4 regions of the Mesorhizobium calcicola genome follow, and region 1 is predicted to be linked to each of the others. Evidence: predicted binding sites of a transcription regulator. Region 1 holds the regulator's gene; each other region holds the start of a gene.
The links. The regulator PhoB, encoded in region 1, activates phosphate uptake and scavenging genes when phosphate is short. The targets are predictions, from matches to a motif close to TGTCATNNANCTGTCAT.

Region 1 (7,428 bases):
CCGCCGACATCTACAAGGCTCTGGCCGCCAAGCTGGTGGTCGACGGCAAGCTCGTCGACAATCCGAACACCAAGTGGAGCCAGGTCAATCCGAAGCTGCCCGACTGGGATATCGCGGCCTACATTCCGGGCGAGAAGCACGGCACCCGCGAAGTGTTCGAGACCAAGCTTCTCGACGCCGGCTGCGACAAGGCAGCCATAAAGGCTACCGGCATCGCCGACGACAAGGAAATCGGCAAGACCTGCGTCGCCATCCGCAAGGACGGCAAGGCCATCGACATCGACGGCGACTACACCGAGACGCTCGCCCGCATCGACTCGAACAAGACTGGCGTCGGTGTGTTCGGCCTGGCCTTCTACGAGAACAATGCCGACAAGCTGAAGGTCGCCACCGTTGAAGGCGTCACGCCGTCGACCGAGACCATCGCCAGCGGCAAGTACTCTGTGTCGCGCCCGCTGTTCTTCTATGTGAAGAAGGCACATCTCGGCGTCGTCCCCGGTCTCAAGGAATATGTCGAGTTTTTCCTTGACGACCAGATGATCGGCCCGGAAAGCCCGCTTGCCGAATACGGCCTCGTCGCTGCTCCGGAAGCCGAACGCAAGGCCCAGCGCGACGCTTTCGCCGCCGGAAAGTCGCTGTAATCAAACTGACAAACCGGGGCGCGGGCCAAAGTCCGCGCCCTGGTTCTCGCCGCCCGCTGCAGTGGCGGCTGCGACTAGAGTTTCCCCTGGGGTGGGTCCATGTCGTCCATACTCGTACTCGCCATTGTCGTTGCCATTGGCCTGGTTGCATTCTTCATAGGCCGGCAGCGTGCCGCGGCGCAGGATAATGGCACTGTGAAGCCGCATTCGCGCGCCCACTATCACGGCTGGTGGGCCTTCCTGCTCGCCGTCCTGCCTGCCGTTTTGCTGATTGCCGCCTGGAACATCGGCTCTTCCATCTACCTTGACCGGCATGTTCACGCAGCCTTGCCCGAGCGCACCGCCGACAGCGCGGTTGCCAGCGAAGCGCTTGATGTCAGCCTGGTAAAAAGCCTCGCCAAAGGCCTGCGCCAACTCGATGCCGGCACGCTGGCCGCGCTGCCCGCTACTTTCGCCGAATTGCAGCCGCTGCTCGCCGCCAAGGGTGTGGCGCTGGCGACCGACACCCAGGACTACATGATCCCGATCGCTGTCGAGGCGAACAAGGTCCAGGACAGGCTCGGCCTGTTCGGCGCGGTCATTGCCCTCGCCCTTTCGATTGCCGGCGCCTTCTATGCGCTCAGGCAAATCGCGCCGCGTGCAAGGGCGCGCAACAATGTCGAGCGGCTGATGCTGTGGGGACTGATTGCGGCCTCGACCATCGCCATCCTGACCACGGTCGGTATCGTGCTTTCGATGCTGTTCCAGACGATCCAGTTCTTCGAGAGCGTGTCGCCGATGAGCTTCTTCTTCGGCACGGTCTGGGATCCGCGCTTCGCCGCCGCCGGCTCGGGCGGCAGCCAGGGCCAGTTCGGCCTGATCCCGCTTCTCGCCGGCACCCTTTACATAGCCTTGATCGCATTGCTGGTCGCCGTGCCGGTCGGCCTGATGTCGGCGGTCTACATGGCCGAATACGCATCGCCCAGGGTGCGGTCGGTGGTCAAGCCGGCGCTTGAGCTGCTGGCCGGCATCCCGACCATCGTCTACGGCATCTTTGCGGTCGTCACGCTGGGGCCGTTCTTGCGCGATCTCTCCGCGGCGCTCACCGGCGGTACGCCCTTCATCCAGGGCCAGAGCATCTTCACCGCCGGTCTCGTCATGGGCGTCATGCTGATCCCGGTCGTTTCCTCGCTGTCCGACGACATCATCACCGCGGTGCCACGTGCCATGCGCGACGGCTCGCTCGGGCTCGGCGCGACGCGTTCGGAGACGATCAAGCGCGTCATCCTGCCGGCGGCACTTCCCGGTATCGTCGGCGCCATCCTGCTGACCGCCTCGCGCGCCATCGGCGAAACGATGATCGTCGTGCTGGCGGCGGGCGTCGCCGCCAACCTTACCATCAACCCGTTCGAGGCTATGACGACCATCACCGTCAAGATCGTCAACCAGCTCACCGGCGATCTCGAGTTCAATTCGCCGCAGACGCTGGTTGCCTTTGCGCTCGGCCTGACGCTGTTCGCATTGACGCTGGTGATGAACATCGTCGCGCTCTACATCGTGCGCAAGTATCGGGAGCAGTACGAATGACCGACATCTCCATGGATACGATGGTCCGGGCCGCGGCCCATCCGCGTCGCGACATCGGCCTGAAGGCCCGCTATGCCGCCGAACGCCGCTTCCGCATCTACGGCGTGCTGGCGATCTCCGTCGGCCTCGCCTTCCTGGCCATCATGCTCATCACCATCGTCTCGAAGGGCTACACCGCCTTCTGGCAGACGACGGTGTCGCTGCCGATCACCTTCGACGAGAAGGTAATCGATCCTTCCAACATGCGCGCGACCGATCCGAACGTGCTGGTCAAGGCGAACTATCCCAAGCTCGCGGAAAAGGCGCTGATCGCCAAGCTAGGCATCAATCCCGACGACAAGCCGACCGTCAAGAAGCTCAAGGGCTTCCTGTCCGAAGGCGCCCGCGTCCAGCTGCGCGACATCGTCGCCGCCGATCCGTCGGTGATCGGCACGACGCGCAATGTCGACATCCTTGCCGCTGCCAATCTCGACTCGGCCTTCAAGGGCCAGATCGACCTCAGCGTCGAGGAAGCGCGCCGCAAGGTCTCGGACCAGCAGATCGCCTGGATGAACACGCTCAAGGCGGACGGCGCGATGGCCGAACATTTCAACACCGGCCTGTTCAGCTATGGCGCTTCCAGCCGTCCGGAAACCTCGGGCATGGGCGTGGCGATCATCGGCTCGTTCTACATGATGGTGATCGTGCTGCTCCTGGCACTGCCGATCGGCGTCGCCGCCTCCATCTATCTGGAGGAATTCGCCAAGAAGAACCGTTTCACCGACCTGATCGAGGTCAACATCAACAATCTGGCCGCGGTGCCGTCGATCGTCTTCGGCCTGCTCGGCCTTGCCGTGTTCATCAATTTCCTCGGCATGCCGCGCTCCGCCGCTTTCGTCGGCGGCCTGGTGCTGACGCTGATGACGCTGCCGACGATCATCATCGCGACACGGGCAGCACTTGCCGCCGTGCCGCCGTCGATCCGCGCGGCGGCGCTTGGCCTCGGCGCGTCCAAGATGCAGATGGTGTTCCAGCACATCCTGCCGCTGGCCGCACCCGGCATTCTCACCGGCACGATCATCGGCCTGGCGCGGGCGCTGGGCGAAACCGCGCCGCTGCTCCTGATCGGCATGGTCGCCTTCGTCGCCGACTATCCGAAGACGCCTTTCGATCCGGCGACGGCGCTGCCGGTGCAGATCTACATGTGGGCGAACGAGGCCGAACGCGCCTTCGTCGAGCGCATGTCGGGCGCCATCATAATCCTGCTCATCTTCCTCATGGCCATGAACATCACCGCGATCGTGCTTCGGCGTCGGTTCGAGCGGCGCTGGTAGAAAAAAGGCATTTTGGTATGAACATCATGACCGAACAGTCTGTTGAAAACGCAGTGGGCGATAAAATGAGCGCCAAATCGAACGAAGTCATCAAGATGCGCGGCGACAAGGTCGGCGTGTTCTACGGCGAGAAGCAGGCGCTGTTCGACGTCAATCTCGACGTCCGCCTGAACCAGGTGACGGCGTTGATCGGCCCTTCCGGCTGCGGCAAGTCCACCTTCCTGCGCTGCCTCAACCGCATGAACGACACCATCGACTCGGCGCGGGTGACCGGCAAGATCACGCTCGACCAAGAGGATATCTACGACAAGAGCATCGATGTCGTCGAACTCAGGGCGCGCGTCGGCATGGTGTTCCAGAAGCCCAATCCGTTCCCGAAGTCGATCTACGAGAACGTTGCCTATGGCCCGCGCATCCATGGGTTGGCCAAGCGTAAGGCCGACATGGATCAGATCGTTGAACAGAGCCTGAAGAAGGCGGCGATCTGGAACGAGGTCAAGGACCGCCTGCAGGAGCCCGGCACCGGCCTTTCCGGCGGCCAGCAGCAACGCCTGTGCATCGCACGTGCCATCGCCGTGTCGCCCGAGGTGATCCTGATGGACGAGCCCTGCTCGGCGCTCGACCCGATCGCCACCGCTCGCGTCGAGGAACTGATCGACGAACTGCGCCAGAACTACACGATCGTCATCGTCACCCACTCGATGCAGCAGGCGGCGCGCGTGTCGCAGCGCACGGCGATGTTCCATCTAGGCTATCTGGTCGAGGAGGGCGCTACCGACAAGATGTTCACCAACCCCGACGACAAGCGCACCCAGGACTACATCACTGGCCGCTTCGGCTGAGCTCAGGCATACGAGGACTAAGATCATGGGCGAACACACCGTCGCTTCTTTCGACGAGGATCTCGGACAGATCCGCAGGCTTATCAGCGACATGGGCGATCTCGCCAGCTCGATGGTCAGCGGTGCCACCAAGGCGCTGCTGAGTTCCGACAACGCCATGGCCCAACGCGTCGTCTCCGACGACGCGATCATGGACGCGCGCCAGCGCGAGCTCGACGACCGCGCCATCACACTGATCGCCAAGCGGCAGCCGATGGCCGACGATCTGCGCCATGTCGTCGGTTCGATCCGCATGGCCGGCGACCTTGAACGCATTGGCGACCTTGCCAAGAACATCGCCAAACGCGTCGGCACCGTCGGCCTAAGCGTCACGCCGCGCGACCTGTCGCACTCCATCGACACCATGGCGCAGCTGGTGCTGATCCAGGTGCAGGGCGTCATCGAGGAATATGCGGCGCGCGACGCCGAGGCCCTGGCGAAACTGCGCGCCGCCGACGAGCGCATCGACGTCAAGTACACCTCCGTGTTCCGCGAACTGCTGACCTACATGATGGAAGACCCGCGCAACATCACCGCGTGCACGCATCTTTTGTTCTGCGCCAAGAACCTCGAGCGCATCGGCGATCACGTCACGAACATCGCGGAAAATGCGTATTATGTTTTGACCGGCAAGCAGTTGCCCGCCAATCGTCCGAAGCAGGACGAGACGGCAATGTCCGCGCCGGCGGCATGACGACAGGGGTGACCAGTCGATGATCGCGCCACGCATCATGGTCGTGGAGGACGAGGAGCCGCTGGGTGTGCTGCTCCGCTACAATCTGGAGTCCGAGGGTTACCAGGTCGAGGTGGTGACGCGCGGCGACGAGGCCGAAATTCGCCTGCAGGAGAACGTCCCCGACCTTCTGGTGCTCGACTGGATGGTGCCCGCGGTTTCCGGCATCGAACTCTGTCGCCGGCTAAGAATGCGTCCCGAGACGGAGCGGCTGCCGATCATCATGCTGACCGCGCGCGGCGAGGAAAGCGATCGTGTGCGCGGCCTCTCCACCGGGGCCGACGATTATCTGGTCAAGCCGTTCTCGACGCCGGAGTTCATGGCCAGGGTCAAGGCGCTGCTGCGCCGCGCCAAGCCGGAAGTGCTGTCCAGCGTGCTCAAGGTCGGCGACATCGTGCTCGATCGTGAATCGCACCGGGTCTATCGCAAGAAGAGCGAGATCCGGCTCGGACCTACCGAATTCCGCCTGCTCGAATTCATGATGCGCCATCCCGGTCGCGTGTTTTCGCGCAGTCAGCTGCTCGACAATGTCTGGGGCGAGACGATCTATATCGACGAGCGTACGGTGGACGTCCACGTCGGCCGGCTGCGCAAGGCGGTCAACAATGGCCGCATGCCCGACGTCATCCGCACCATCCGGGGGGCGGGATACGCGATCCGCGAAGACTAGAGCTTGTCCCATCCCGATAAGAACGGGATGGGACTCCAAGATCAAAACTCCAGTCAGCAGGCAGTCGCCAATGCCGTGAAGAGGGTGGTTAGCGGACTTCGACTTCTCCCAACAGATGTTGCCGCCTCATCTCCTCTTCGACCCAGGCAGTAACGCGCCGGAGCTTTGAATGTTTGATGTCTCGCATGATCAGTTGCGTTGTGGCCGCATCGACCTCGCCGATATCAATTTCGCCCCAGCCGTTGGTTCGTAGGAAGCGGTAGACGTCCTCACCGAAGTTGCGAACACGATGGATGAGGCCGTAAAGCTCGGCCTGATCTATGTTGAAGTTGATCACCAACGAACGGGACATCAGCAGATCATACAGGCAGACACATTGCCAATTGATGTCCGCAATGGGTCGAACTCGGTCGTTCAGAATGATTGAGTTTCGCCCTGACCGTCAGGCAACGTTCTTTCCGGCACCCGTTCTTGCCTGCGCGCCCGGCGCGAAAATCTCCTGGTCGACGAAGGTCAGCGCGCGCATGGCGCAGCCTTCGCGGATCAGCGGCAGTTCGTTCGGCTCGGTGTCGAAGGAAATCGATTTCGAGTGCTGGCCGCCGGCGGTCTGGGCTATCGCCTCGCGCAAGGCAGGCTCGATCAGGTCGAAGGCCGCGGCGCTGACGCCGACCATTGCGACGGGCGCCGGATCGATCAGCGCGAACAGGCTGCCGAGACCGTAGCCGAGCGCCTCGCCGGCCTTGCGATAGGCCTCGCGCTCGGGTCCATCCCTTTCGCGCGCCGCGGTCGCCAGGGCGCGCATGTCAGCGTCACTGACATCGGCGACCGGCTCGGTGTCCTCGCCCAGCTGCCTTGCATTGCGCCAGATCGCGTAGTTGCCGGCATAGGCCTCGACGCAGCCGCGCCGTCCGCACCGGCACAGCGCGCCGTTCGGCCGATGGATCATGTGGCCGAACTCGCCGCCCGAGGAATGGGTGCCGGTGAACAGCTCGCCCTTCAGCACCAGGCCCATGCCGATGCCGTGCGACAAGAGGATGGCGATGAAATCGTCACGGTAGCGCTGCGGATCGCGCCAGCGCAGCGCCACCGCCATCATGTTGCAGTCGTTCTCCATGGTGGCGGGGATGCCGAACTCGTCTTCGAGTATGTCGGCGAAGGCGATATCGGTGTGTGGCGTGATCGGCGACCACAGCATGGCGCGGGCACGCGTGTCGGTGATGCCCTGGATCGCCAGCGCGATGCGGGCGACGCTGCGGACGTCGAGATCGGGATCCTCGATGCGGCGCCGCACGATGGCGACGCATTCGTCGATCAGCGCGTCGCGCGACATGGTCAGCGTGTCCAGCCGGCGCTGTTCCTCGGCGATCACCTGGCCTGCATAGTCGATGACGGCGACCGAGAGGAAGTTCAGCGACAGCACCACGGTCATCACCGCCGCCGCTTCCGGATTGAGGCCGAGGCCGACCTGCGGCCGGCCGCGTTTGAGCGAGCCGGCCTCGCTCGGCTTGCTCTCGGTCAGGATGCCTTCGCCGATGAGGTCGGCGGAGATCGCCGATATGGTCGAATGGCTGAGGCCCGTGGTCGCGGCGATCTCGGTGCGGGACGGCTGTCCGGCGCGGCGCAC
Region 2 (7,428 bases), on a different contig from region 1:
TCTGCTGAACGTCATCCGGCCGGTGCGCATCGTGGCACCGCAGATGGTCAAGCAGAAGGCCGGCGCCATCATCAACATCTCGACCGCCTGGGTGGTCGAGCCAAGCCCGATGTTCCCGACCTCGGCGGTGTTCCGCGCCGGGCTTGCCGCCTACACCAAGATCTTCGCCAACACCTATGCTGCCGACAATGTGCGCATGAACAACGTTTTGCCCGGCTGGATCGACAGCATTGCCCCTACCGAGGAGCGCCGCGACAGCGTGCCGATGCAGCGCTACGGCACCTCGGAGGAGATCGCCGCGACCATCGCCTTCCTGGCATCCGAAGGCGCCGGCTACATCACCGGCCAGAACATCCGTGTCGACGGCGGCATTATCCGCGCGATTTGAGGCGGCGACGAACCAGGCTGCCGCTTCATGGGTTCGCCGCTGAGGCGATCTGGCAGCATTCTAAGACAACGGATTCTGACATCTCACCCCAAGGAGCAAAAATGCGGCTTTTGATACTCGGCACCGGCTGGATGGCGCTGGAACATGCAAGGCGGTTCAGCGCCATCGAAGGTGTCGACATCGTCGGCGCCGTCGATGTCGATGCGGCGCGTGTCGGTGAATTCGCCGACGGCTTCAACATTCCCAACCGCTTTACCTCGCTGGAGGATGCGCTGACTTGGGGCGGCTTCGACGCGGTGGCCAATGTCACGCCGGACCGCATCCATCACCCGACCACCATGGCGCTGATCGCCGCCGGCAAGCCGGTGCTGTGCGAGAAGCCGCTGGCCGAGAACTTCGGCAAGGCCACCGAGATGGCCGACGCCGCCGAAGCCGCCGGCATCGTCAACATGGTGAACCTCACCTATCGCAATGTCGCTGCGCTGCAGAAGGCCCGCCAGATGGTGCAAGCGGGCGAAATCGGCACGGTCAGGCATGTCGAGGCGTCCTATCTGCAAAGCTGGCTGGTGTCGAAATTCTGGGGCGATTGGCGCACCGATCCGAAATGGCTCTGGCGCCTGTCGCGCGGCCACGGCTCGAACGGCGTGCTCGGCGATGTCGGCATCCACATCCTCGATTTCGCCAGCTACGGGGCCGCTCTCGACATCGACCATGTCTTCTGCCGGCTGCGCGCCTTCGACAAGGCGCCCGGCAACCGCATCGGCGAATACGGGCTCGACGCCAATGACAGCTTCGCCATGACGCTGGATTTTTCCAATGGCGCCTTCGGCGTCGTACATGCCAGCCGCTGGGCGACTGGTCATCTCAACGAGCTGCGCCTGCGCATCTATGGCGACAAGGGCGGCATCGAGGTGGTGCACAATCTGGACGGCTCGGCGCTCAAGGCCTGCGTCGGCGAGAATGTCGAGAACGCCAAATGGGAAGAGCTCGACGCCGGCACGGTGGCGACCAACTACCAGCGTTTCGTCGACGCCGTCACCAGCGGCGTGCAGAGCGAGCCCAGCTTCCGCCACGCCGCCGGCCTGCAGAAGGTGCTCGACCTCGCCGTGGTGTCGGACGAGAAGCGGGCGGAACTGAGGGCACACGCGGACACGCAGTGAGAGCAAGACTTCCCTTCTCCCACAGGGGATAAGGGAAGGCGCTGGTCACTGCTGATCCGCGTCGGTCAGCGTTTGCAGGAAGGCGACGATGTCGTCGATCTCGGGGTCGGTCAGCGCCGGCCTGTCGCCGGGCTTCTTGCCGAAGGGCGGGCCCTGGTTGAGGTTGGCCCAGTAAGCCTTTGGCAGATCGTCATTTTGCCGGATCGTGCCGTCGGCGTTTTTGGGATACCAGTGGCCGGGATCGCCGTCACGGCTGGCGTAGAAGGCAACCGCGTCGCGCAGCGTGTGGAAGGTGCCATTGTGGAAGAAGCTCTTTCGCAGCGCGACGTTGCGCAGCGTCGGCGTGCGAAACAGACCGCAATACTGCGCCCGGCCATGGAAGTCGGTCCTGAGCGGCCCGCACAGGCCGAGATCGAAATAGGCGGGGTCGGCGTTGGCCGGGATCGCCGGATTGCGCGGCACGGCGATGGCGATCAGGCCGAAATCGGTGAATTGCGGCGGCTCGCCGTCATTGGCGGGTTCGCTCAGATGACAGCTGGCGCAATTGCCCTTGGTCTCGTCCTCGAACAGCGCGCGGCCGCGCAATTCCCGCGCCGACAGCGTCGCCCTGCCGGCGAGGAAGGCGTCGTAGCGGCTGGTATAGGGATAGAAGTCGGCGGCGCTCTGCTCGAAGGTGCCGAGCGCCTCCGCGGCGGCATCAAAGGCATCATCCGGGTGGTCGAACACGGTGTCGCCGAAGGCCGCCTTGAATTCATCGGCATACGCCGCCATGCGCAATCCGGCGGTGACGGTGGCGGCATCCTTGTTGGCCATCTCGAACGGCGACAGCAGCGGGATCCTGGCCTGGTCGCGGCCGCAGTCGGCGCGGCCGTCCCAGGTCAGGCCGCCGGTCGGGCCGTTGTCGACGCTCTCGTCGCCTTCATCCTCGGAATCGTAGAAATGCTCGGTGAAGGCGGGCACCGCCTGGAGGTAACGCAGCGACGGCACGGCGTGCAGTCCGGGCTGGTCGAGATGCGGCCCGCCCATCTCGACTGGTGAGGCCGAGGCGGGGCCGAAGGCATGGCGCGGGTCATGGCAGGACGAGCAGGATTGTCTGCCTGAAGCCGACAGCGAGGGGTCGAAGAACATTTTTCGGCCAAGCGCTGTCAGCGCCTGCGCCCGCGCGAAGGCATCCGCGCGCGACATCGGCCCGGGATGGACGCTGCCGCTTCCGGCGCTGACTGAGTTGCCGGGCAGGATCGTGACGAGACCGAGCAATGCTGCCACTGCGATGGATCGCCTTTTCCATTGTCGCGCTGTCATGCCGTCCGGTTCCGTTTTTCCGGTCCGCCAATCTCGTACTGGCATTGCTACGGATTGATGACCGTGCATCCGACCGCTCCATGGTGGATGGGCAGCGATCCTTCCCACCCCCCTCTGTCCTGCCGGACATCTCCCCCGCAAGGGGGGATCGGATGTCGCCTCGGCTTTCGCCAATCACCAAAGTTTGAAGGCGCGGTCGCAGAAGCTGCCAATCTCCCCCTTGCGAGGGCGATGTCCGGTAGGACAGAGGGGGGTGCTGCCCCGCCGGCGTATCAGCTGATTTCAGTGACGTTGCACAGAACGGTTTCTGTCACAAAGCTGACAAGCGCCAGTCCTAGCGTGCTGAAGTTCCTCCAGCCATCCCCAGCCACGAGGCATCTTCCATGATCAGGCCTTTTCTCTCGCTCTGCCTCGCCAGTACGGCGCTGGCATCGGTCGCCACTGCCGCGCAGGCAGCTCCTCCTGGCTACGACAAGATCGACACCGTCGTCGTCATCTATGCCGAGAACCGCAGCTTCGATAATCTCTATGGCGGCTTTCCCGGCGCCAATGGGTTGGCCAGCGTCTCGGCCGATCAGGCGCGCCAGCTCGACCGCGACGGCAAGCCGCTGGCCGAACTGCCGCCGGCCTGGGGCGGGCTGACCGGCAAGGGCGTGACGCCGCCGGTGACCGAGGCGCAGTCGGCGCATCTGGCCAATGCCAGCTTCGCCATCGACGACGCCAAAGGTTTCAACGAGAATACCTCCGTCATCACGCGCGACCTCTGGCACCGTTTCTATCAGGAGCAGATGCAGATCGATGGCGGGAAGAACGACAAGTTCGTCGCCTGGGCCGATTCCGGCGGCCTGGTGATGGGCCATTATGACGGCTCGGTGCTGCCGATGTGGGCGGTGGCGAAGAAATACGTTTTGGCCGACAATTTCTTCCAGGGCGCGTTCGGCGGCTCGTTCCTCAACCATTTCCAGCTCGCCTGCGCCTGCGTGCCGGTCTATCCCCACGCCGACACCAGCCCGGTCAAGGGACAGATCGCCGTGGTCGAGGCCGATGGCACGATGCTGAAGGTCGCCGACAATTCGCCGGCCTCGGCCCTCGGCGGCGCGCCGAAATTCGTCAATGACGGCGCCATCACGCCCGATTTCCATGCCGTCAACACCATGCAGCCGCCCTATCAGCCGAGCGCCAACAAGCCGGCCGAAGGCGGCGACAAGGCGCTGGCCGACCCGGCGCAGCCGACGACGCTGCCGCCACAGCACGACATCACCATCGGCGACCTGCTGTCGCTGAAAGGCGTCGACTGGGCCTGGTATTCCGGCGCCTGGCAGGCAACGCTCGACGGCAAGAACGCGACGCCGGTGCCGAACTTCCAGTTCCACCACCAGCCGTTCAACTATTTCGCGGCTTACGCGCCCGGCACCGCCGCGCGGGCCGAACACCTCAGGGACGGCGGCCTCGACGGCGCGGAATTCATCAAGGCGATCGACGGCGGCAAGCTGCCGGCGGTGAGTTTCTACAAGCCGCAAGGCAACCTCAACGAGCATGGCGGCTATGCCGATGTGGCGAGCGGCGACCAGCATCTCGCCGACCTCGTCTCGCATCTGGAGCAAAGCCCGCAATGGAGCCACATGCTGGTGGTCGTCGCCTATGACGAGAATGGCGGCTTCTGGGACCATGTCGCACCGCCGAAGGCCGATCGCTGGGGGCCGGGCAACCGCGTCCCGGCCCTCATCATCTCGCCCTATGCGAAGATGGGCACGGTCGACCACACACAATACGACACGACGTCGATCCTGCGCTTCATCACCGCGCGCTACGATCTGCCGGTGCTGTCCGGCATCGTCGCCCGCGACAAGGCGCTGCGCAACAACGACCAGCCGCCGATGGGCGACCTGAGCGCGGCGCTTGATTTGAGCCGGTAGGGCAGGGTCTGGCAGAACCTCAGTGCGGCGAGGCCCTTTGGTCTAGAGCATGATGCCGAAAAGTGTGAAGCGGTTTTCGGACGACATCATGCTCTATCTCTTTGAGTTAGAGGCGGATTCAGATTTCAGGTCGATTCGACCTGAAATCATCCGGCTCTAGCCGCCTGATCTGCGGATCAGGTCGCGGCCGATCGGCTTCGGCGTCTCGCTGCGCAGCACCAGCGCCGTGGTGACCGCGCCGTGACGGGCCACCGCGTCGACGATGGTTTCAAGCTGCGCCGGCGAGGGGACGACAACTTTCAAGATGAAGCAGTCCTCGCCGGTCAGCCGGTGCACCTCGGTGATCTGCGGCATCTCGGCGAACTGCTTCAGGCAGGGCCGGATGTGCTCATGCGTGGTGCGCACCCGGATGATCGCCATCATGCCGAGGCCAAGTGCGGCCGGATCGATCACCGCGGTGTAGCCGGCAATGACGCCGCGTTCCTCCAGCCGTTTCACCCGCTCGGAGGTCGCCGGCTGCGACAGGCCGACCCGGCGGCCAAGCTCGGACATGCCGATGCGGCCGTTCTCCTGCATGGCTTCGACAATGGCGATGTCGGTCGGGTCGAGCGGCGCGCGCTCATCGCTGTTTTTCATAGATACTTTGAATCCATCGGAAATGCCGCGACTTTTCCGATGATTTCCCATTCTCGGGATCGTGGCAAGACGCCACCATGCTCCTTCAATAGATAGGAGCAAGGCGACATGACGCATTTCATCATCCTGCCCGGCAGCGGCGGTTCGGGTCCGGCGCACTGGCAATCGCGCTGGGAAAGCCCCAATCCGGCAATGCGGCGGTTCCAGCCGTCAAGCTGGGACCTGCCCGATTTCACCGACTGGCTGGCGGCGCTGGAAGCCGCCGTGATCGACGCGCCGGAGCCGCCGGTGCTGGTCGCGCACAGCTTGTCCTGCCTGCTGATCGCGCACTGGCAGAAAATCTCGCGGCGCCCGGTCGAGGCGGCCTTGCTGGTCGGCGTTCCCGATCCGACGGCGGCCGTCTTCCCTGGCTATGGCATGGCTTTCGCCAATATTCCGCAAGGCCGGCTGCGCTTTGCCTCGCTGGTGGTGGCCAGCACCAACGATCCATATGGCGCGCCGGACTATGCCGAGGCGAGGGCGACGCAATGGGGCGGCCGCATGGCCGTCATAGGGCCGGCCGGCCACATCAATGCCGACAGTGGTCTGGGCGACTGGCCGGAAGGTATTGCGCTTCTCGACGGTCTGGTTTCGGAGGCTAGCCTCAGCCGCCATTCACCAGGGCAAGGATGAGTTTTTGCAGATTGCCGCCCTGGCCGAGTTCGACGCGGTCGAAATCGCGGCTCGCCTGCCGCTGCGCCTGTGACAGTTCGGACAGGCGCTTCGTCATCTCGGTGCGGATCTTGCTGCATTTGGGATCGTCGGCGACGCTGAGGCCGACGGTCGCCGCCTCGATCTTGCGCACCATGTCGATGATGTCAGCGCCGTGCACCTTCTCATGCGCGCTGACGCCGGCGATAAAAACCTCCCAGTTCTTCTGTATGGCTGGCGGCAGCGGTGCGGAGGGACTTGGCAAGGTATAGGTGATGATGAGCTTCGGCCGTGCCGTCGCCAGCACGCAGGCTCCGGCGCGTGCCTGATAGTCCCTGGTCCAGGTCAGCTTGAAATTGGTGTGGGCGATGGCGCGGGCAACGCCGAGCTTCGGCCCGTTGTCGCCGATCGAGCGGTAGAGCTCCGGCCCGGACTGGCCTGATATGGCGTAGGTCTCGACCTTCTCGACCGGCTTCCAGTCGGCATGGGCGGCCAGTGGCAAGGCCATCAGGGCGGCGAGCAACAGACACAGACGAACACAGGCTCTCAACACCGCTCTCCGCGAAAATCAGCACTGGTGCCGCGACAGGCGATGCCACCGGAACCGCTTTTCCTATAGGATGCCGACGGGCGCGGCGGCAATGTCGGAGGGGGAAGTCATGCGATATCTCATCGTCGTGGGCGCGGTGGCGGTCCTGCAGGCCGCGCAGCCGGCGTTTGCCGCGTCGTGCAGCGGCTGGAGCGCCAAGATGGAGGAGGACGAGGGCGGCAGCGTGCTGACCGCTTCGGTCTGCGGCGGCCCGAAAGGCGATGCGCATCTGATGCTTGTCTGTTTCGACACGCCGGTGCTGAGCTACGACCTGGGTGCCGCCGGCCAGCAGCTGGAGCCCGGCATCAGCGGCGCCTTCGATTTCAAGGCCGGCGGCAAGACGGTGACCAAGACGCTGCAGCTCGAAGCCATGTACAACTACTTCGTGGTGAACCTTGCCAAAGCCGATCCGTTGCTCGACCTGCTGCGTGGGAAAGGCGATCTGGAGGTCAGCACCGCCAAATACGGCCAGACCGGTTTTCCGCTGAAGGGTTCGAGCGCGGCCATCGGCAAGGTGCTGGCGCAGTGCGGCAAGGCCAAGCCTGCCGACGACGGGGATTGATTGGCGGCCTTTGCATCACCGCCAACGCCTCGCGTGATGCGTCGTCTACCGCGCGGTCTCGCCATGCGTCGCGACACAGTCGATTTCGCACCGGCTGATGCCGACGTCCTTGAGCATGAAATCCGGCATCGCCTCCAGATGGCCCCGGTCGCAATGGTGGCGCCAGCGGCGCAGCAGGCGTGCCA
Region 3 (7,428 bases), on a different contig from region 1:
ATCAAGGACGGCTGGAAGAAAGCGTAAACTTCGTCATCCACGGGCGGAGCGGGAGCGAAGCGGACGCGGAGACCCGAGGATCCATGCCGTGCCTCTTGAGCGTCGCTGCGGTGCAGAAATGCGCAAGACGTCGGCAGGGTAGGGCGCGCGCGTGGACGCTTCTCCTTGAACCGCTGTATTCCACGGCCAACGTGGCGGCATGGATCCTCGGGTCTGCGCCGCGTCGTTTCGCTCCTTGCTCCGCCCGTGGATGACGAAGGCACGATGGGCCGGCCGCTGCCAATCATGGTGCCAAGATCGCTAGCCTTGCTCGGCCTGGATCCTGTTGTAGTCGTGGATGGTCCGGCTCAGCCGGCGGCGCAGGAAGTTGGATATGTTGTCGAAGATGAAGACGACGGCCAGCGTCAGCAGCACCATGTAGAAGACATTGGCCCAGTTGGAGTTGGTCCGCATCGCTTCCCACAATTTCAGGCCGATGCCGCCGGCGCCGACGGCGCCGATGATGGTGGCGCCGCGGGTGTTGGATTCCCACTGGTAGAGCGTCTGGCTGATGAAGACCGGAATCACTTCAGGCATCACGCCATAGCGCTGCACCAGCAAGCCGTTGGCGCCCGTCGACTTGATGCCCTCGCGCGGTTTATCGTCGATGTTCTCGAGGCTTTCCGAATAGGTTTTGCCCAGCGTGCCGATCTCGGTGAAGAAGATCGCGGCACTGCCGGCCAGCGGGCCGGGGCCGAAGGCGCGGGTGAAGAACAGCGCCCAGATCAGCATGTCGACCGAACGCATGAAGTCGAAGAAACGCTTGAGCACCTGGCTGAGCAGCCCGTTCGGCGTGATGTTGCGAGCGGCGAAGAAGGCAAGCGGGAAGGCGACGATGCCGCCGAGCAGCGTGCCGAGAAAGGCCATGACGATGGTCTGCAGCAACTTCGTCCAGACGTCGCCGTGCTGCCACTGGGCGTTGTTCCAGATGTTGTCTCCCGCCAGCGCGAGGTTCGAGGTGCCGGGCTTGAGTTCGGGGCCGGACACGATCAGCGAGACCACTTCACTGGCCGACTTGCCGAAGAAGGGCGAGCGCGTGTCGAAGACGAAATTCGCCCAGCCGAGGAAGCGCTTGCGGACCTTGACGCGGTCGATGGTGACACGCACCTCCCCGGCGAAGCCCATCTTGGCCACCACCTCGTCGTCATGCGCGGTGATCCAGTCCGGCACCGGGCCCGAGATCACCGGCTTGCCGTCGGTCAGCGACACCGGCACCGTCTCGCCATTGGCCACGATCGTCGCCTTGGTCTTGTCGAAGGTGACGGACTTGCCGGGGCCGTCGATTAGGACGCTAAAGGTGCCGTCCGCGTTCTTGATGACCCAATCTGGATTCGGGTTCTCGCCAAGCGCGGAAAAGCGCGGGTATTTCGGTGTTATCTCGGGCTGGTCGAGGCGGAACTCGGGCTGCAGGTCGTAGCTGATCCATTGCGACAGGAAGAGCGGCAGGCGTTCCCAGTGCGATTCCCGCAGCACTTGCGGCAGGCTGAAGAACCACAAGGCATAGATGAGGTAGAGCAGGATGCCGACGAACAGGAACAGCGGGGCAAAGCGCTTGTACAGCGGCCGCCGGAACACTTGCGGGTAGCGCTCCTCGATCGAACGGATTTCGTCGGCGGTCATCGTCGCCATGATCAAGAGCCTGATCCATCCCGATAGAACCGGGATGGGGCTCTATCTCCGGGTTTTGCCATGATTTTTTCCGAAAACCGGATTCCACTTTTCGGGATCATGGCTAAGCACCTATCAGGAAGGCTTGTTCGCCGACCATCTTGCGGCGCAGCCAGGCGGAGAATTGGTCGATAATGAAGATGGTCGTGAACAAGAGCAGTACCAGCGCCAATGTCTTGGCGCCAAAGCCGCGTGAGATCGAGAGTTTCAATTCCTCGCCGATGCCGCCGCCGCCGACGGCGCCGATGATGGTCGAGGCGCGCACATTGATCTCGACGCGGAGCAGCGTGTAGGACATGAAGTTGGGCAGCACCTGCGGCAGGTCGGCAAAGCGCACCCGCTCGAACCAGTTGGCGCCGACCGCCCTCAGGCCTTCCTCGGCGCGCATGTCGATGTTCTCGTTGATCTCATAGAACAGCTTGCCGAGCGCGCCGATCGAATGCAGGCCGATGGCGATGATGGCTGCGATCGGACCGGTCGAGACGATGGCCGCGAAGAGGCCGGCAATGACGATCTCGGGGAAGGCGCGCAGCAGCTCCATGAAGCGCTTGACGACGAGCCTCAGCACCGGATGCGGCGTCAGATTGCGCGCGGCGATGAAGGAAAACGGTACGGCGAAGATGAAGCCGACAAAGGTCGAGACCAGGGCCACATTCACCGTGGTCAGCATGAGCTCGAAATATTCAGGGATGTAAAAGCCGCCCCAGACATAGACGCGGCCGAGCGGAAAGTTGAATTCCTGGGTGCCGGTGTCATGCGGCGAGGCGATGTCGAACAGCGCCCGCCAGACGTCGTTCCAATCCTTGGGGATGAGCCAGCTCAGGAAATCCAGAATGTGCGGCAGCCGGTCGAAGAAGTGCCCGGCATTGGCTTCGTCGGCGAACCACATGCTCGCAAACATCGCGGCAAGCAGCAAACCGACGCCGAGCACCGTATAGAGCCGGCGCAGCGATATCTGGCGTCGCCAGGCATCGGCCATCTGGTGTGTGGCGCCGGAAGGGGCTGTCACGGAAAGGGTCATGATCGGACATGCAAGAAGGGCGGCGTTTTCTCGACGCCGCCCTTCCTGGTTTTTGCCGTTAGCCGCCGATGGCTGCCTTACGGGCTTCGACGATGACGTTGTAGAAGTCCGGCTTCACCGGGACGTAGCCGGTGAAATCGCCACCTTCGACGCCTTCGAAGCAAGCCTTGTCCTTCTTGGGCAGCTGCGTGAAGAAGTCGGTGAGCTTGGAGGTCATCTCGTCGCCGAGCGCGGTGCGAACGACCAGCGGGCCGTTCGGGATCAGGCCCGAGCGCCAGACTTCGACAAAGTCGTTGGGGTCGACGGCGCCCTTGGCGACTTCCTTGTGGAAGGTGCCGGAGGTGTAGCCGTTCTTGAAATCGCCGATGCCCGAGGAATCGTCCACCGCGACGTCGACCTTGCCGTCACGCACGGCCAGGACGTTGTTCTCGTGGCCGCCATTGAACCGGGTCGAAGCGAAGAAGGTTTCGTTCGAAGCGCCGGTGTCCTTCGGAATCTGGGTCAGCGGGATCAGATAGCCGGAGGTCGAATCCGGATCGGCGTAGCCGAGCTTCTTGCCCTTGGCCGACTTGATGTCGGTGATGCCGGAGGACTTCAGCGCCAGGCCGATCGAATAATAGCCGGTGGCGCCGTCGGTCTGCTGGGTGGTGAGGATCGGGGTTACCGCCTTCGGGTCCTTGAGGACGACGCTGGCATAGCCGGAAGCGCCGAGTTCGGCGAAGTCGAGGGTGCCGCCAAGCAGGCCCTGGATGACGCCGTCATAGTCGGCGGCGGGGAACAGCGAGACCTTCTCGAAGCCGAATTCGGCCTTCAGATGGTCGGCCAGGCACTGGTAGTTGCGCAGCCGGTCGGTTTCGTTCTCGCCGCCAAGGATGCCGACGCGGAATTCCTTCATATCGGCGGCGTGGGCCATGCTGGTCGCCATGGCGAGCACCGAAACGGCGCTAAAAACCATCTTCCTGAACATTGGATATCTCTCCTGTGGGTTCCGGCCCCGCGCCGGCAGCGTTGGTGATTTTGACAGGTGCCCTTGACGCGGGCTGGCGATCCAGGTCGCTCGTTCTTGATCCATGATCTCCGGACAAAACGGGTTTCCGTTTGTCCGAGAAAACTGGTCTCCACTTTTCGGGATCATGAGCTCAATATCCCGGAAATGCAGGCTCGAGCGGTCCGGCGGATGCGGTGATCTTTTGCTTGTAGGCGATGCTGGTCGAGGTGATGGCCTCGGAGATTTCGCCGCCATTGCTGTCGGCGCCATAGACGAGACGGACGGCCTCGCGGTTGAGCTCTTCCGGCGGGCCGTCGAAGACGACCTTGCCGGCGGCCATGCCGATGATGCGGTTGCAGTAGGCGCGGGCAGTGTCCAGCGTGTGCAGATTGGTGACGACGGTGATGCCTTCGCGCAGATTGATGTCCTGCAGCGAATCCATCACCACCTTGGCGTTGAGTGGGTCGAGCGAAGCGATCGGCTCGTCGGCGAGAATCACCTTGGGCTGCTGCATCATGGCGCGGGCAATGGCGACGCGCTGCTGCTGGCCGCCCGACAAAGTGCCGGCAGGCTGCATCGCGGTGCGGGCGATGTCGAGCCGCTCGAGCGCCGCGACCGCCTCGGCGCACTCGGCGCGGGAAAACATGCCGAGCAGGTTCGACAGGGTCGAACGGTGGTTTAGCTTGCCGAGCAGCACATTGGTCAGCACGTCGAGGCGCGGCACCAGGTTGAACTGCTGGAAGATCATTGCGCAGTCGCGCTGCCAGCGCCGCAGCGGCGAACCACGCAGTTGGGAGACCTCGGCGCCGTCAAAAAAAATCGACCCCTGGCTGGGATCGATGAGACGGTTGATCATGCGAAGAAGGGTTGATTTGCCAGCACCCGAACGGCCGATGACGCCAACCATCTGACCCTGCGGAATCGAGATGTTGATGTCGCTGACGGCGGTGTTCTTGCCAAATCGTCGGGTGACGCCGCGGATTTCGAGCGTGGCAGACATGGTCGTTTCCAGTCCAGTCGCGGTTGAAGGGTCTGTTAACCCTTGGCTAGCGCAGCGCCATGAACCTGCGGTGTCGGATTGATGTCAGTTTTGTTACTGCCCACAGGCGCGGCGTCAGGCACCTGTGGCCGTCGATCAGCCAAGCACCAGCAATTCCTCGAAATGCTCCATGTCGCGGAATGCGCAGAAGGCCGGGGTCTTGATTTCGATCACGGGAGCCTGCCGTGCGAAAAGCGCGCGGCAATCATCGAACAGTTCCTGCCATGCGGTCGCCCGATCGTCCGCAAGACGCTGGATCTGATAGGCGAAGGTGATGTGGAAGACGTAGCTGTCATGATCGGGATGGCGGTAGCCGAACGGCACCGCCAGGGCATCGCGCCAGGCGCGCATGACGCGCACGTCGTCGTCCGTCGCGCCGGCGACGGTGAGGCCGGTCGGTACGATTTCGACCACCTTGATGTTGAACGGGCCGAAGCCTTTGAAACCCTTCAGCCGTTCCAGATACAGGCGGGTCATCGCGTCGATGCTGGTGTCGAGCGGCACGTCATGCGGCCAGTAAGGCAAGCGGCGGCGATATTCGATGATGCCCTGGAACAGCGTCATGTGCAGGCTGGAGACGGGGGTGAAGGCCAGCCGGTCGGCATCGGGCATCGCCAGCATCTGGTCTCGCACCGCAAGCACCACGGCCTCGGAGGGCGAACCGCCGACGAGATGGCTGACGACCGTGTTGCCGGGCTCGATCAGGAAATTGCCCGAGGTGTCGTAGCGCGTGCCGAGATGAACCGGTGGCTGCGGATTTGAGCCGGCAAAGAATCCGGCGAGCGAGGGTCTGACAGAAGCAGGCATTGCGATCTCCAAAGGTAAGACGGCGTCCTGCCCCGGCGATGTGTCAGGGGTATGAAACAGGCTCACCCCATGACAATGATGTGATTGATAAGAGCGGTCGTCTCGCCGCTCTATCTCTTTTTCAGGCAATTCCCAGGGGAGAGCGCTACGCGCTTTTCCCGGGAAAGCCGTTTCATACTTTTTCTGGAGTTGCTCTAACCGCCGTATTTTTCCAGAAAGGCCTCAGCTTCAAGCGAGCGGAAATCGTCGAGCGCGGCGCGCAGCCTTGCATGGTCCCAATCCCACCAGGCGAGCGCCTGGTAGCGTTCGGCGGTGCGGCGGTCGAAACGCTCGCGGATCGGTTTTGCCGGCACGCCACCGACGATGGTGTAGGGGGCGACGTCCTTCGACACCACGGCACCGGCGCCGACCACCGCACCATCGCCGACGGCAACGCCGGGCAGGATGGTCGAGCCATGGCCGAGCCAGGTGTCATGGCCGATGGTGACGCGTTTGGCGCGGCGCTGGGCGAAGAACTCGCTCTCGTGCTCGGCGTCGTCCCAATAATCCGAGGCGCGGTAGGTGAAGTGGTGCAGCGTCGGCCGCCAGGTCGGGTGGTTGGTGGCGTTGATGCGCACGCTGGCTGCAATGTTGGAAAACTTGCCGATCGTCGCGCACCAGACGGCGCAGTCCTGCATCATGTAGGAATAGTCGCCCAGTTCGCTTTCGGAAACCCGGCTGCGATCGGCGATCTCGGTCCAGCGGCCGAGCGTCGAGTTCTGCACGTCCGCCGTCGGGTGGACCAGCGGCGTCTCCGACAATTTCCTGGTCATGCGGCGATTTTTCCTGGAGCGAAAGCGGTGACGTCGATGATGCGGTCGGCAACTGCCTCGCGCACGTCGTGGTCGTGGAAGATGCCGAGCAGGGCGACGCCCGCGGCCTTCTTGGCGGCGATGAGGTCGATCACCACGTCGCGGTTCCTGGCATCGAGCGAGGCGGTCGGTTCGTCGAGCAGCAGGATCGGGTGCTCGGTGATGAAGCCGCGCGCGATGTTGACGCGCTGCTGCTCGCCGCCGGAGAAGGTTGCCGGCGGCAGCGCCCACAGTTTTTCCGGCAGGTTGAGCTGCGCCAGCAAGGAACGAGCTTTATCGCGCGCGCTCTCGCGCTCCTCGCCGCGCTCGGCCAGCGGTTCGGCGACTACATCCAGCGCCGAAACACGCGGCACGGTGCGCAGGAACTGGCTGACATAGCCGATGGTCTGGCGGCGTATGGCAAGCACGGTGCGTGGGCTGGCCGTGGCGAGGTCGATCAGGCCGTCGTCGTGCCCGACGATGATCTGGCCCTCATCGACGGCATAGTTGCCGTAGAGCATCTTCAGGATCGAGCTCTTGCCGGCACCGGACGGGCCGCCGAGCACGGTGCATTCGCCAGCCCTGATCGAGAACGAAACGCCGGCGACGACAGGCAGTTTGATGCCGTCGCGCAGATGCATGGTGAAGCTCTTGGCGACGTCGGAGACAACGAGGGGCGTCGCCATGGTTTATACCTGCAGAATCGAGGAAACGAGCAATTGCGTGTAGGGCGCGCGGGGATCGTCGAGCACGCGGTCGGTGAGACCGCTTTCGACGACGCGGCCGTCCTTCATCACCATCATGCGCTGCGACAGAAGCCGCGCCACGGCGAGGTCGTGCGTGACGACGATTGCCGCGAGGCCGAGATCGGTGACCAGGCCGCGCAACAGGTCGAGCAGGCGGGCCTGGACCGAGACGTCGAGGCCGCCAGTCGGCTCGTCCATGAACACCAGCCGCGGCCCGGTGACGAGGTTACGGGCGATCTGCAGGCGTTGGCGCATGCCGCCGGAAAAGGCGCGCGGCTCGTCGTCGATGC
Region 4 (7,428 bases), on a different contig from region 1:
GTCTCTTTTCACAGCCGGCCACAACGCGGCCGGACCGCGTTCAAATCATCGCCATGCCGCCATTCACATGGATGGTCTGGCCGGTGACGTAGGCGGCTTCGTTAGAAGCGAGATAGGCAACGGCGGACGCGACTTCAACGCTGGTGCCCATGCGGCGCGTCGGGATCGCCGCCATGATCGCCTCCTTCTGCTTGTCGTTGAGCTTGCCGGTCATCGCCGATTCGATGAAGCCTGGGGCGACACAGTTGACGGTGATGTTGCGGGTGGCGATCTCCTGCGCCAGCGATTTGGAAAAACCGATCATGCCGGCCTTGGAGGCGCAGTAATTGGTCTGGCCGGGATTGCCAGTGACGCCGACCACCGAGGTGATGTTGATGATGCGGCCGTGGCGGCGGCGCATCATCGGATGGGTGAGTTCGCGGGTCAGCCTGAACACGGCGGTCAGATTGACCTCGAGCACGGTGTCCCAGTCGGCGTCAGACATGCGCACGAACAGGCCGTCCTTGGTGATGCCGGCATTGTTGACCAGGATGTCGACGCCTTCGAGATCGGCCTCCGCCTTCTGGCCGAGCGCCTTGACCTCGTCGCGGTTCGACAGGTTGGCCGGGAACAACTTGACCCGGTCACCAAGCTCTGCGGCCAGCGCCTCCAGTTTCTCGACGCGGGTGCCGTGCAGGCCGACGATGGCGCCTTGCGCATGCAGCACCCTGGCGATCGCCTCGCCAATGCCCCCCGATGCGCCGGTGACGAGTGCCTTGCGGCCAGTCAATTCGAACATTTTTGTCTCCTGATTGAAAAGAGAACACCCTTTGCACGGGCAGGGTCAAATGGCACGAGATTAAGCAAGCGTCGCCAACGCCGTCTCGACCTCAGCCGCGGCGCCCACAGACGCGGTGGCGATGTCGCGGTTGATGCGCCGCGCCAGGCCCGAGAGCACCTTGCCGGCGCCGATTTCGTAAAGCGTGGTGATGCCGTTTGCGCCGAACCATTCCACCGTCTCGCGCCAGCGCACGCGGCCGGTAACCTGTTCAACCAGCCGCCGCGCAATCTCGTCGGGGTCGATCGAGGGCGTCACCGACACGTTGGAGACGACCGGGACGGCCGGCACATTCTTGGTCACGCCAGCCAGGGCTTCGCGCATGACGTTCGCGGCCGGCGCCATCAGCGCCGAATGGAAAGGCGCAGAGACTTGCAGCATGAGCGCGCGCTTCGCGCCCTTTTCCGTGCAGAGTTTCGCTGCCAGTTCGACCGCCGCCTTGGCGCCGGAAATCACCAGCTGGCCACCGCCATTGTCGTTGGCGATCTGGCAAACCGAGTCCGTGCCGGCCCCTTCGGCAGCCTCGGCGCAGGCGGCTTCGACGTCAGCCTGTTCCAGTCCGATGATCGCCGCCATCGCGCCCTCGCCGGCCGGCACCGCCGCCTGCATGGCATTGCCCCGGATGCGCAGCAGCCGGGCGGCATCGGCAACCGAAACAAAGCCGGCGGCCGCGAGCGCCGAATATTCGCCCAGCGAATGGCCGGCAACATAGGCGACCTTGCCCTTCAGCGAGAAGCCGCGCGATTCCAGCGCCCTGATCGCGGCCAGCGACACCGCCATCAGCGCCGGCTGCGCGTTGGCGGTCAGCGTCAACGTCTCTTCCGGCCCTTCCCAGATCAGCTCCGACAGGTTTTCGCCAAGCGCGTCGTCAACTTCCTGGAAGACCCCGCGCGCCTCGGGAAAGGCATCGGCGAGATCCTTGCCCATGCCGACTGCCTGGCTGCCTTGTCCAGGAAAGGTGAATGCAACGGCCATGCGAGGGCTCCCAAGGGCTGGTTTTGCTTGCCTGATAGTCGAGTTTTTCTTGCCTGTGACGCAAGGCAGGCCGTCAAGTCAAGCCCAGTTCGACCCTGCCCGGTGGCATCGTCGCCGGCCGAGTGCCTGTTCCGAAAGGCTTTTTGGCGATCACTCCTGATGAAAACCGCTCACGATTCGTTTGCTGGCTCTTCTTATTTCCGCCACAGGCGCTAGCTTTGCGTGACAGTTCTATGACAATCGAGTGACGTGTTTGTCGCTGGGCGGGGAAGTTAAGGTGGCAAAGAGTTCAAAACGCGCCGGCAAGGCCGCGCCACAGTTCTTGGAAGACGATCCGTCCACCGGCTATCTGCCGGGCAGGAGATGGCCGGTCGTGCGCTATGGGCTGATTAGCCTGGCAATCGCGGCCGTCCTGGTGTTTGCCATCGAATTGACCGTGCGCGGCGACTTTGCCGGCACTATCTCCTTCTTCCTGCAGCCGCTCAAGCCGGGCTGGACCACCATCGTCGTGTTTGCGCTGATCCTGATCGGCCTCGATGCCGTGCTCGGCCGCAGCCACCAGAGCCTGATGATCGTCGCGCCGTTGACCCTTTCCCTGGCCTTCGTCGGCCATCAGAAGTCGCATTATCTCGGCGATCCGCTCTATCCCACCGATTTCCTCTATGCCCGCCAGATCTTCGCGCTGCTGCCGCTCCTGGTTCGCGACCGGCCGATGACCGCGCTTGCCATGGTCGTCGGTATCGTCACCGGCCTGTCGCTGCTCGTCTACGGCTGGCGGCTGTGGCGCCGCAAGGTTCCGGCGCTCAGCCGCAAGGGCCGCCTTGCCCGGCTGACGCTGGCAGTGCCGCTGCTCGCCTTCTTCGTTTCGATCATGGACTACGCCACCTTCTCCTGGACAAGGGACCGGCTGCAGATCATCCCGATCATGTGGGACCAGAAGGAAAACTATGCCTCCAACGGCTTTGCCCTGGCCTTTGCCCTCAACGTGCCGATGGCGCATGTGTCGGCGCCGCCGGGCTATTCCGACAAGGCAATCGCGGCGATCGACCGCTCGGATGTGACCGCCTCGGTGCCAGCCGAGAAGCCCGACATCATCATCGTCATGAGTGAATCCTTCTGGGATCCGACGAAGCTGCCCGGCGTCAGCATCACGCCCGACCCGATCCCCAATGTGCGGGCGCTGCGCTCGGGCTCGATGTTCTCGCCCGAATTCGGCGGCATGACCGCCAACATCGAATTCGAGGCGCTGACCGGCTTTTCCAACGCATTCCTGCCAGCCGGCAGCATCCCCTATCAGCAATATGTGCGCACGCCGACGCCTTCGCTCGCAACCTTCCTGAAGAGCCAGGGTTACCGGGCGCGCGCCATCCATCCCGGCACCAACTGGTTCTGGAACCGTGGCGCGGTCTATGCCGATTTCGGCTTCAACGATTTCAAATCCGAAGAGACGCTGCCGCCCATGCAAAAGCGCGGGCCGCTGGCATCCGACGCGGCGATGACCGATGAGATCATCAGCGAGGCCGACGCCAGCGATGACCCGGTGTTCTTCTTTGCCGTCAGCCTGCAAAACCACGGTCCCTACGAGCCGAACCGCTATTACAATCCGACACACGCGGTGCAGGCACCCATCAGCCAGTGGGCGCGCGAATCGCTGCTCAGCTACGCCGAGGGCTCAGCCGACGCCGATCGCGGCCTTGAACGCCTTGTCGAATGGGCGAAGAAACGCTCCCGCCCCACTGTGATCGCCTTCTTCGGCGACCATCTGCCGCCGCTGGGACCGGTCTATGTCGAAACCGGCTTCCTGAAGGACAATGTCGCGCCGCGCAATGAACCGACGCCGGAAGCCGCCCTTGAACATCATCAGACGCCGCTGATCATCTGGTCGAACCACTCCGGTCCGGTCGAGAACCTGGGTGCGGTCAGCCCCGCGTTCCTGCCCTATCATATCCTGACCACGGCCGGCATCACCCATCCTTACTACACCGGCTTCCTGGGCGAGATGCGCGAACGCTACCGGGTCGTCGACCGCAACCTGTTGCTGACGCCGGCTGGCGAGGCCACGCCCGATTGGGCACGGCAGAAGGAGATCGATCCGGCGATCCGCGATTTCCGCCTGCTGCAATACGACATGATGTTCGGTAAACGCCTCGCGGCGCCCGATTTCTTCCCCGAAACGGTCGACAGGGTTGTCGCCCATACGAGTTGACCCAACCGATCCGTTCGGGACCGGCCCGGCGCTCCCGGGCCATGGGTTTCAATTCGTCAATTGCAGCTTCGAGAACTTGTTGGCGACCTGCTGGAACACGTTCGGCAGCTTGGTCGGATCGTTGACGGCATAATAGTCGCTGGGATCCGAAGCGCAGGCGCTGTAAAGCGCGCGGTTGGCGGCGGTGTCGGATTGCAGCACCATGGTGTAGATCTGCACGCCCTGGTTCTTCAATTGCGTGCAAACGCTTTTGGTCCAGCCGTCGACATTGCGCGCCGCGGCGGTCTGGTCGTCCGATCCGAAACGGCCACCCGCCAGATAGCCATAGGATGTGTAGTCGGACTTCGTCGGCTGTTCGCTGGCGCCATAGACGACGTTCTCGCCGTCGGTGAGCAACAGCACGATCTTGCTGATACCGGGCGTCTTCCACGGCGCTCCATCGGTGTAGGGCGCGGCAGGCGACAGCACCCGCATGCCCCACGACAGACCTTCGGAGACATTGGTGCCCGAACCGTTCCACTCGGTCATCTCGCTTGCTGCCTTGCGCAGCTTGTCGAAATCGTCGGTGAGAGGGACGACGGGGGTCGGGCAAGCGCGGTTCGGGCCGACGGTGATCGGGGAACCCGTCTCGGTGATGAGCTCCTTGACCGGCGCAACGTATTTGGCCACCTTTTCCTTGGCACTCTTGTCTGCCGGTGGCACAGCGTCGGTCAGACTGCTGAGATCGATGCCGAGAAGGTTGCCTTTCAGCTTGGCGGCCTTGGTCTTGTCGCTGACGTCGTCGAGATAGGAATTGTTGTAGTATCTGGCCGCATTGCCATAGGAGCCAGACGGCTTTTGGGCATCCTCCGGATCGTCCGGCGCGAAATACGGAACGAACAGCGTGTCGGGCTTGTCCGGGTCGGGTGGGGTGTCGGAAATGTTGTAAGCGCCCGGCCGCGCCTCGACACAGCCTTTCCATCCGGTGCCGTTCCATCCGGCCTCGGTCCATCCGGTCTCCTTGAGCTGCTTGAAAAGCGCCATATGATTGGGACGCTTGCCGTCGATGACCGGGAAATTGACGCCGTTGGTGGAAGACTTGCCGTCCATGTCGATCCAGGACGGGTCGAATTCATCGCCATCGACGTTGACGGCCGTGACGAACGGAACCAGCGAGGCGCGAATCTGGCGCGTCGGCGATTTTGCCGATTCGAGAGTGTCGAGCAAGGCACTGGTCGCCGTCCTCAGCGCCGTCATCCGCGCGCCGGCCATGGAGCCGGTGTTGTCCAGCACCAGCACGACTTCGAGTTGGTTGTTCGATTCGACGGCCGAGGCATCGACCTCGATGTGCTTGTCCTTGCCGAACAGGAAGGCGAAGTTCAAATTGACGTCGGCCGAGGCAACCGCCTTTGTCTTGACGAAATTGATGCCCCTGTCGACGGTCAACGTCGCCTTCGCATTGCCGAGTTCGCCATGGCCGGCGATGTTGGCCTGGAAATAGCGGTCGAAGGCTTCATTGCGGGTGATGTCGAGATCGCCGAGATGCGAAGAGGCAAGGTTTGCCGCATCGAGCGCATTCTGCAGATTGCTCTTTGCCCGCATGACGGTGGAGACATCGGTCGCGAAGGCGACAGCCGTGAGGATGGCCGGCAACCCCAGCCCCAGCACAAGCGTAAAATTGCCGCTCGTCGAGCGCCAGAACTTATTGAGAAGCATCCTTACCCCCCGGGAAATGCTTGCCGCTTTTTGTGCGGGCCGTCCCGGTTTCTGCGCCTCCCACAATGAACCGACCGTTGACGGCGAGGTTTCAACTCCGCACAAGCTGACATCGTGGTTAAGACCTGGTTGCGGGAAACCACCAAGCCCGGCCGTTGTCGCTGCCGGGCTTTTCGGCCCCTGCGACACAAGAGAATGCCGCTTGCGCTTGCGTTGTGGGCGGATTGCTGTATAGACGCCCTCAATCTGCCGGTCCCAGCTGGGGGCTGAACGGAGGGCCGGAGGTTTTTTCGAAAACCTTCGTGTGAAGCCAGAAGCGCTTCCGCCTCCCGTGTCTCCGCTCTCGACCGTCTCGTCATGCTCCTTTCTTCCCCGTGCCCTTCGAGGGTTTGCGGGTCAGAGAAGTTGCAGAGGCTTTTGCCGCCGGGAACCGGGAGAGAAACGAAGAAAGGCACTGAACATAATGGCTCTTTACGAACATGTGTTTCTTGCCCGGCAGGACCTCTCGCAGCAGCAGGTCGATGCGCTTGTCGAACAGTACAAGGGCGTCATCTCCGCGAATGGCGGGTCCGTCGGCCGGGTCGAGAACTGGGGACTGAAGTCCCTCACCTACCGGGTCAACAAGAACCGGAAGGCTTACTACACGCTGATGGACCTGAACTGCCCGCCGGCCGCGCTCAACGAGATGGAGCGCCAGATGGGCCTGTCCGAAGACGTGCTGCGTTTCCTGACCGTCAAGGTCGAGGCGCATGAGGAAGGCCCGTCGGCCATGATGCAGAAGCGCGAAGAGCGCTCGGAACGCGGCGGCTTCGGCGACCGCGACCGTGGCGATCGTGGCCCGCGCTCGTTCGGCGACCGTGATCGCGGCGACCGTGGCGATCGTCCGCCGCGCTCGTTTGGCGACGCCGGTGCCGATCGTGGTCCGCGCCGTCCGCGCGAAGGCGTTGAAGGGGGTGCAGAATAATGGTCGACATCAACCAGATCCCGACCCGGCGCCCGTTCCATCGCCGCCGCAAGACCTGCCCGTTCTCCGGCGCCAACGCGCCCAAGATCGACTACAAGGACGTGCGTCTCCTGCAGCGCTACATTTCCGAGCGCGGCAAGATCGTGCCGTCGCGCATCACCGCCGTCAGCCAGAAGAAGCAGCGCGAACTCGCCAAGGCGATCAAGCGCGCCCGCTTCCTCGGCCTGCTGCCCTACGTGGTTCGCTAAGGTCTTTTGATTTGACCATGATCTTTTCCGAAAACCGGTATCCACTTTTCGGGATCATGGTCTAGCCAGCGGGCGGCTTGCCGCCCGCTTCCTTTCCCACGGCGACGGGCGCCGTGTGGATCGCTTTCAAATCCCGAGTTGAGGTCAAACCTCTAACTGCCTGAACAGGCAGGACAGCGACACCGGCGCCAAGGCGCCCAAGCTTCCTGACCTGTTCCCAAGATATTCGGCGTCGATCCCGGTGATTGGCGTGCAACCAAAGGAACAAAACCATGGAAGTCATTCTTCTCGAACGCGTTTCCCGCCTCGGCCAGATGGGCGATACCGTCAAGGTCAAGGACGGCTTTGCCCGTAATTTCCTGCTGCCGCAGGGCAAGGCGCTGCGCGCCAACGAAGCCAACAAGAAGAAGTTCGAAGGCCAGCGCGCCCAGCTTGAAGCCCGCAACCTCGAGCGCAAGTCGGAAGCCACCGAGGTCGCCGAAAAGCTCGACGGCAAGAGCTTCATCGCCGTTCGCTCCGCTGG

Region 2: the regulator PhoB is predicted to act here: its motif matches at 3,159-3,175, upstream of ACFSQT_RS07035 (acid phosphatase).
Region 3: the regulator PhoB is predicted to act here: its motif matches at 4,787-4,803, upstream of phnC (phosphonate ABC transporter ATP-binding protein).
Region 4: the regulator PhoB is predicted to act here: its motif matches at 2,015-2,031, upstream of ACFSQT_RS33600 (LTA synthase family protein).

The regions. Positions count from the first base shown of each region.
Region 1 is NZ_JBHUGY010000061.1:35,772-43,199, reverse strand. It holds gene ACFSQT_RS32515 (substrate-binding domain-containing protein) at 1-641, shown strand, start outside; gene pstC (phosphate ABC transporter permease subunit PstC) at 741-2,207, shown strand; gene pstA (phosphate ABC transporter permease PstA) at 2,204-3,520, shown strand; gene pstB (phosphate ABC transporter ATP-binding protein PstB) at 3,538-4,362, shown strand; gene phoU (phosphate signaling complex protein PhoU) at 4,388-5,095, shown strand; gene phoB (phosphate regulon transcriptional regulator PhoB) at 5,115-5,804, shown strand; gene ACFSQT_RS32485 (hypothetical protein) at 5,893-6,156, opposite strand; gene ACFSQT_RS32480 (ROK family protein) at 6,247-7,428, opposite strand, start outside.
Region 2 is NZ_JBHUGY010000014.1:60,906-68,333, reverse strand. It holds gene ACFSQT_RS07050 (SDR family oxidoreductase) at 1-388, shown strand, start outside; gene ACFSQT_RS07045 (Gfo/Idh/MocA family protein) at 490-1,548, shown strand; gene ACFSQT_RS07040 (cytochrome-c peroxidase) at 1,594-2,850, opposite strand; gene ACFSQT_RS07035 (acid phosphatase) at 3,234-4,766, shown strand; gene ACFSQT_RS07030 (Lrp/AsnC family transcriptional regulator) at 4,923-5,402, opposite strand; gene ACFSQT_RS07025 (RBBP9/YdeN family alpha/beta hydrolase) at 5,511-6,074, shown strand; gene ACFSQT_RS07020 (DUF922 domain-containing Zn-dependent protease) at 6,046-6,642, opposite strand; gene ACFSQT_RS07015 (hypothetical protein) at 6,752-7,243, shown strand; gene ACFSQT_RS07010 (YjiS-like domain-containing protein) at 7,289-7,428, opposite strand, start outside.
Region 3 is NZ_JBHUGY010000023.1:200-7,627, reverse strand. It holds gene ACFSQT_RS15130 (sugar phosphate isomerase/epimerase family protein) at 1-27, shown strand, start outside; gene phnE (phosphonate ABC transporter, permease protein PhnE) at 301-1,668, opposite strand; gene phnE (phosphonate ABC transporter, permease protein PhnE) at 1,772-2,728, opposite strand; gene phnD (phosphonate ABC transporter substrate-binding protein) at 2,787-3,695, opposite strand; gene phnC (phosphonate ABC transporter ATP-binding protein) at 3,868-4,716, opposite strand; gene ACFSQT_RS15105 (DUF1868 domain-containing protein) at 4,852-5,562, opposite strand; gene ACFSQT_RS15100 (DapH/DapD/GlmU-related protein) at 5,757-6,374, opposite strand; gene phnL (phosphonate C-P lyase system protein PhnL) at 6,371-7,078, opposite strand; partial or broken gene phnK (phosphonate C-P lyase system protein PhnK) at 7,082-7,428, opposite strand, start outside.
Region 4 is NZ_JBHUGY010000064.1:125,669-133,096, reverse strand. It holds gene fabG (3-oxoacyl-[acyl-carrier-protein] reductase) at 41-778, opposite strand; gene fabD (ACP S-malonyltransferase) at 839-1,792, opposite strand; gene ACFSQT_RS33600 (LTA synthase family protein) at 2,046-3,998, shown strand; gene ACFSQT_RS33595 (pilus assembly protein TadG-related protein) at 4,047-5,693, opposite strand; gene rpsF (30S ribosomal protein S6) at 6,157-6,657, shown strand; gene rpsR (30S ribosomal protein S18) at 6,657-6,905, shown strand; gene rplI (50S ribosomal protein L9) at 7,178-7,428, shown strand, end outside.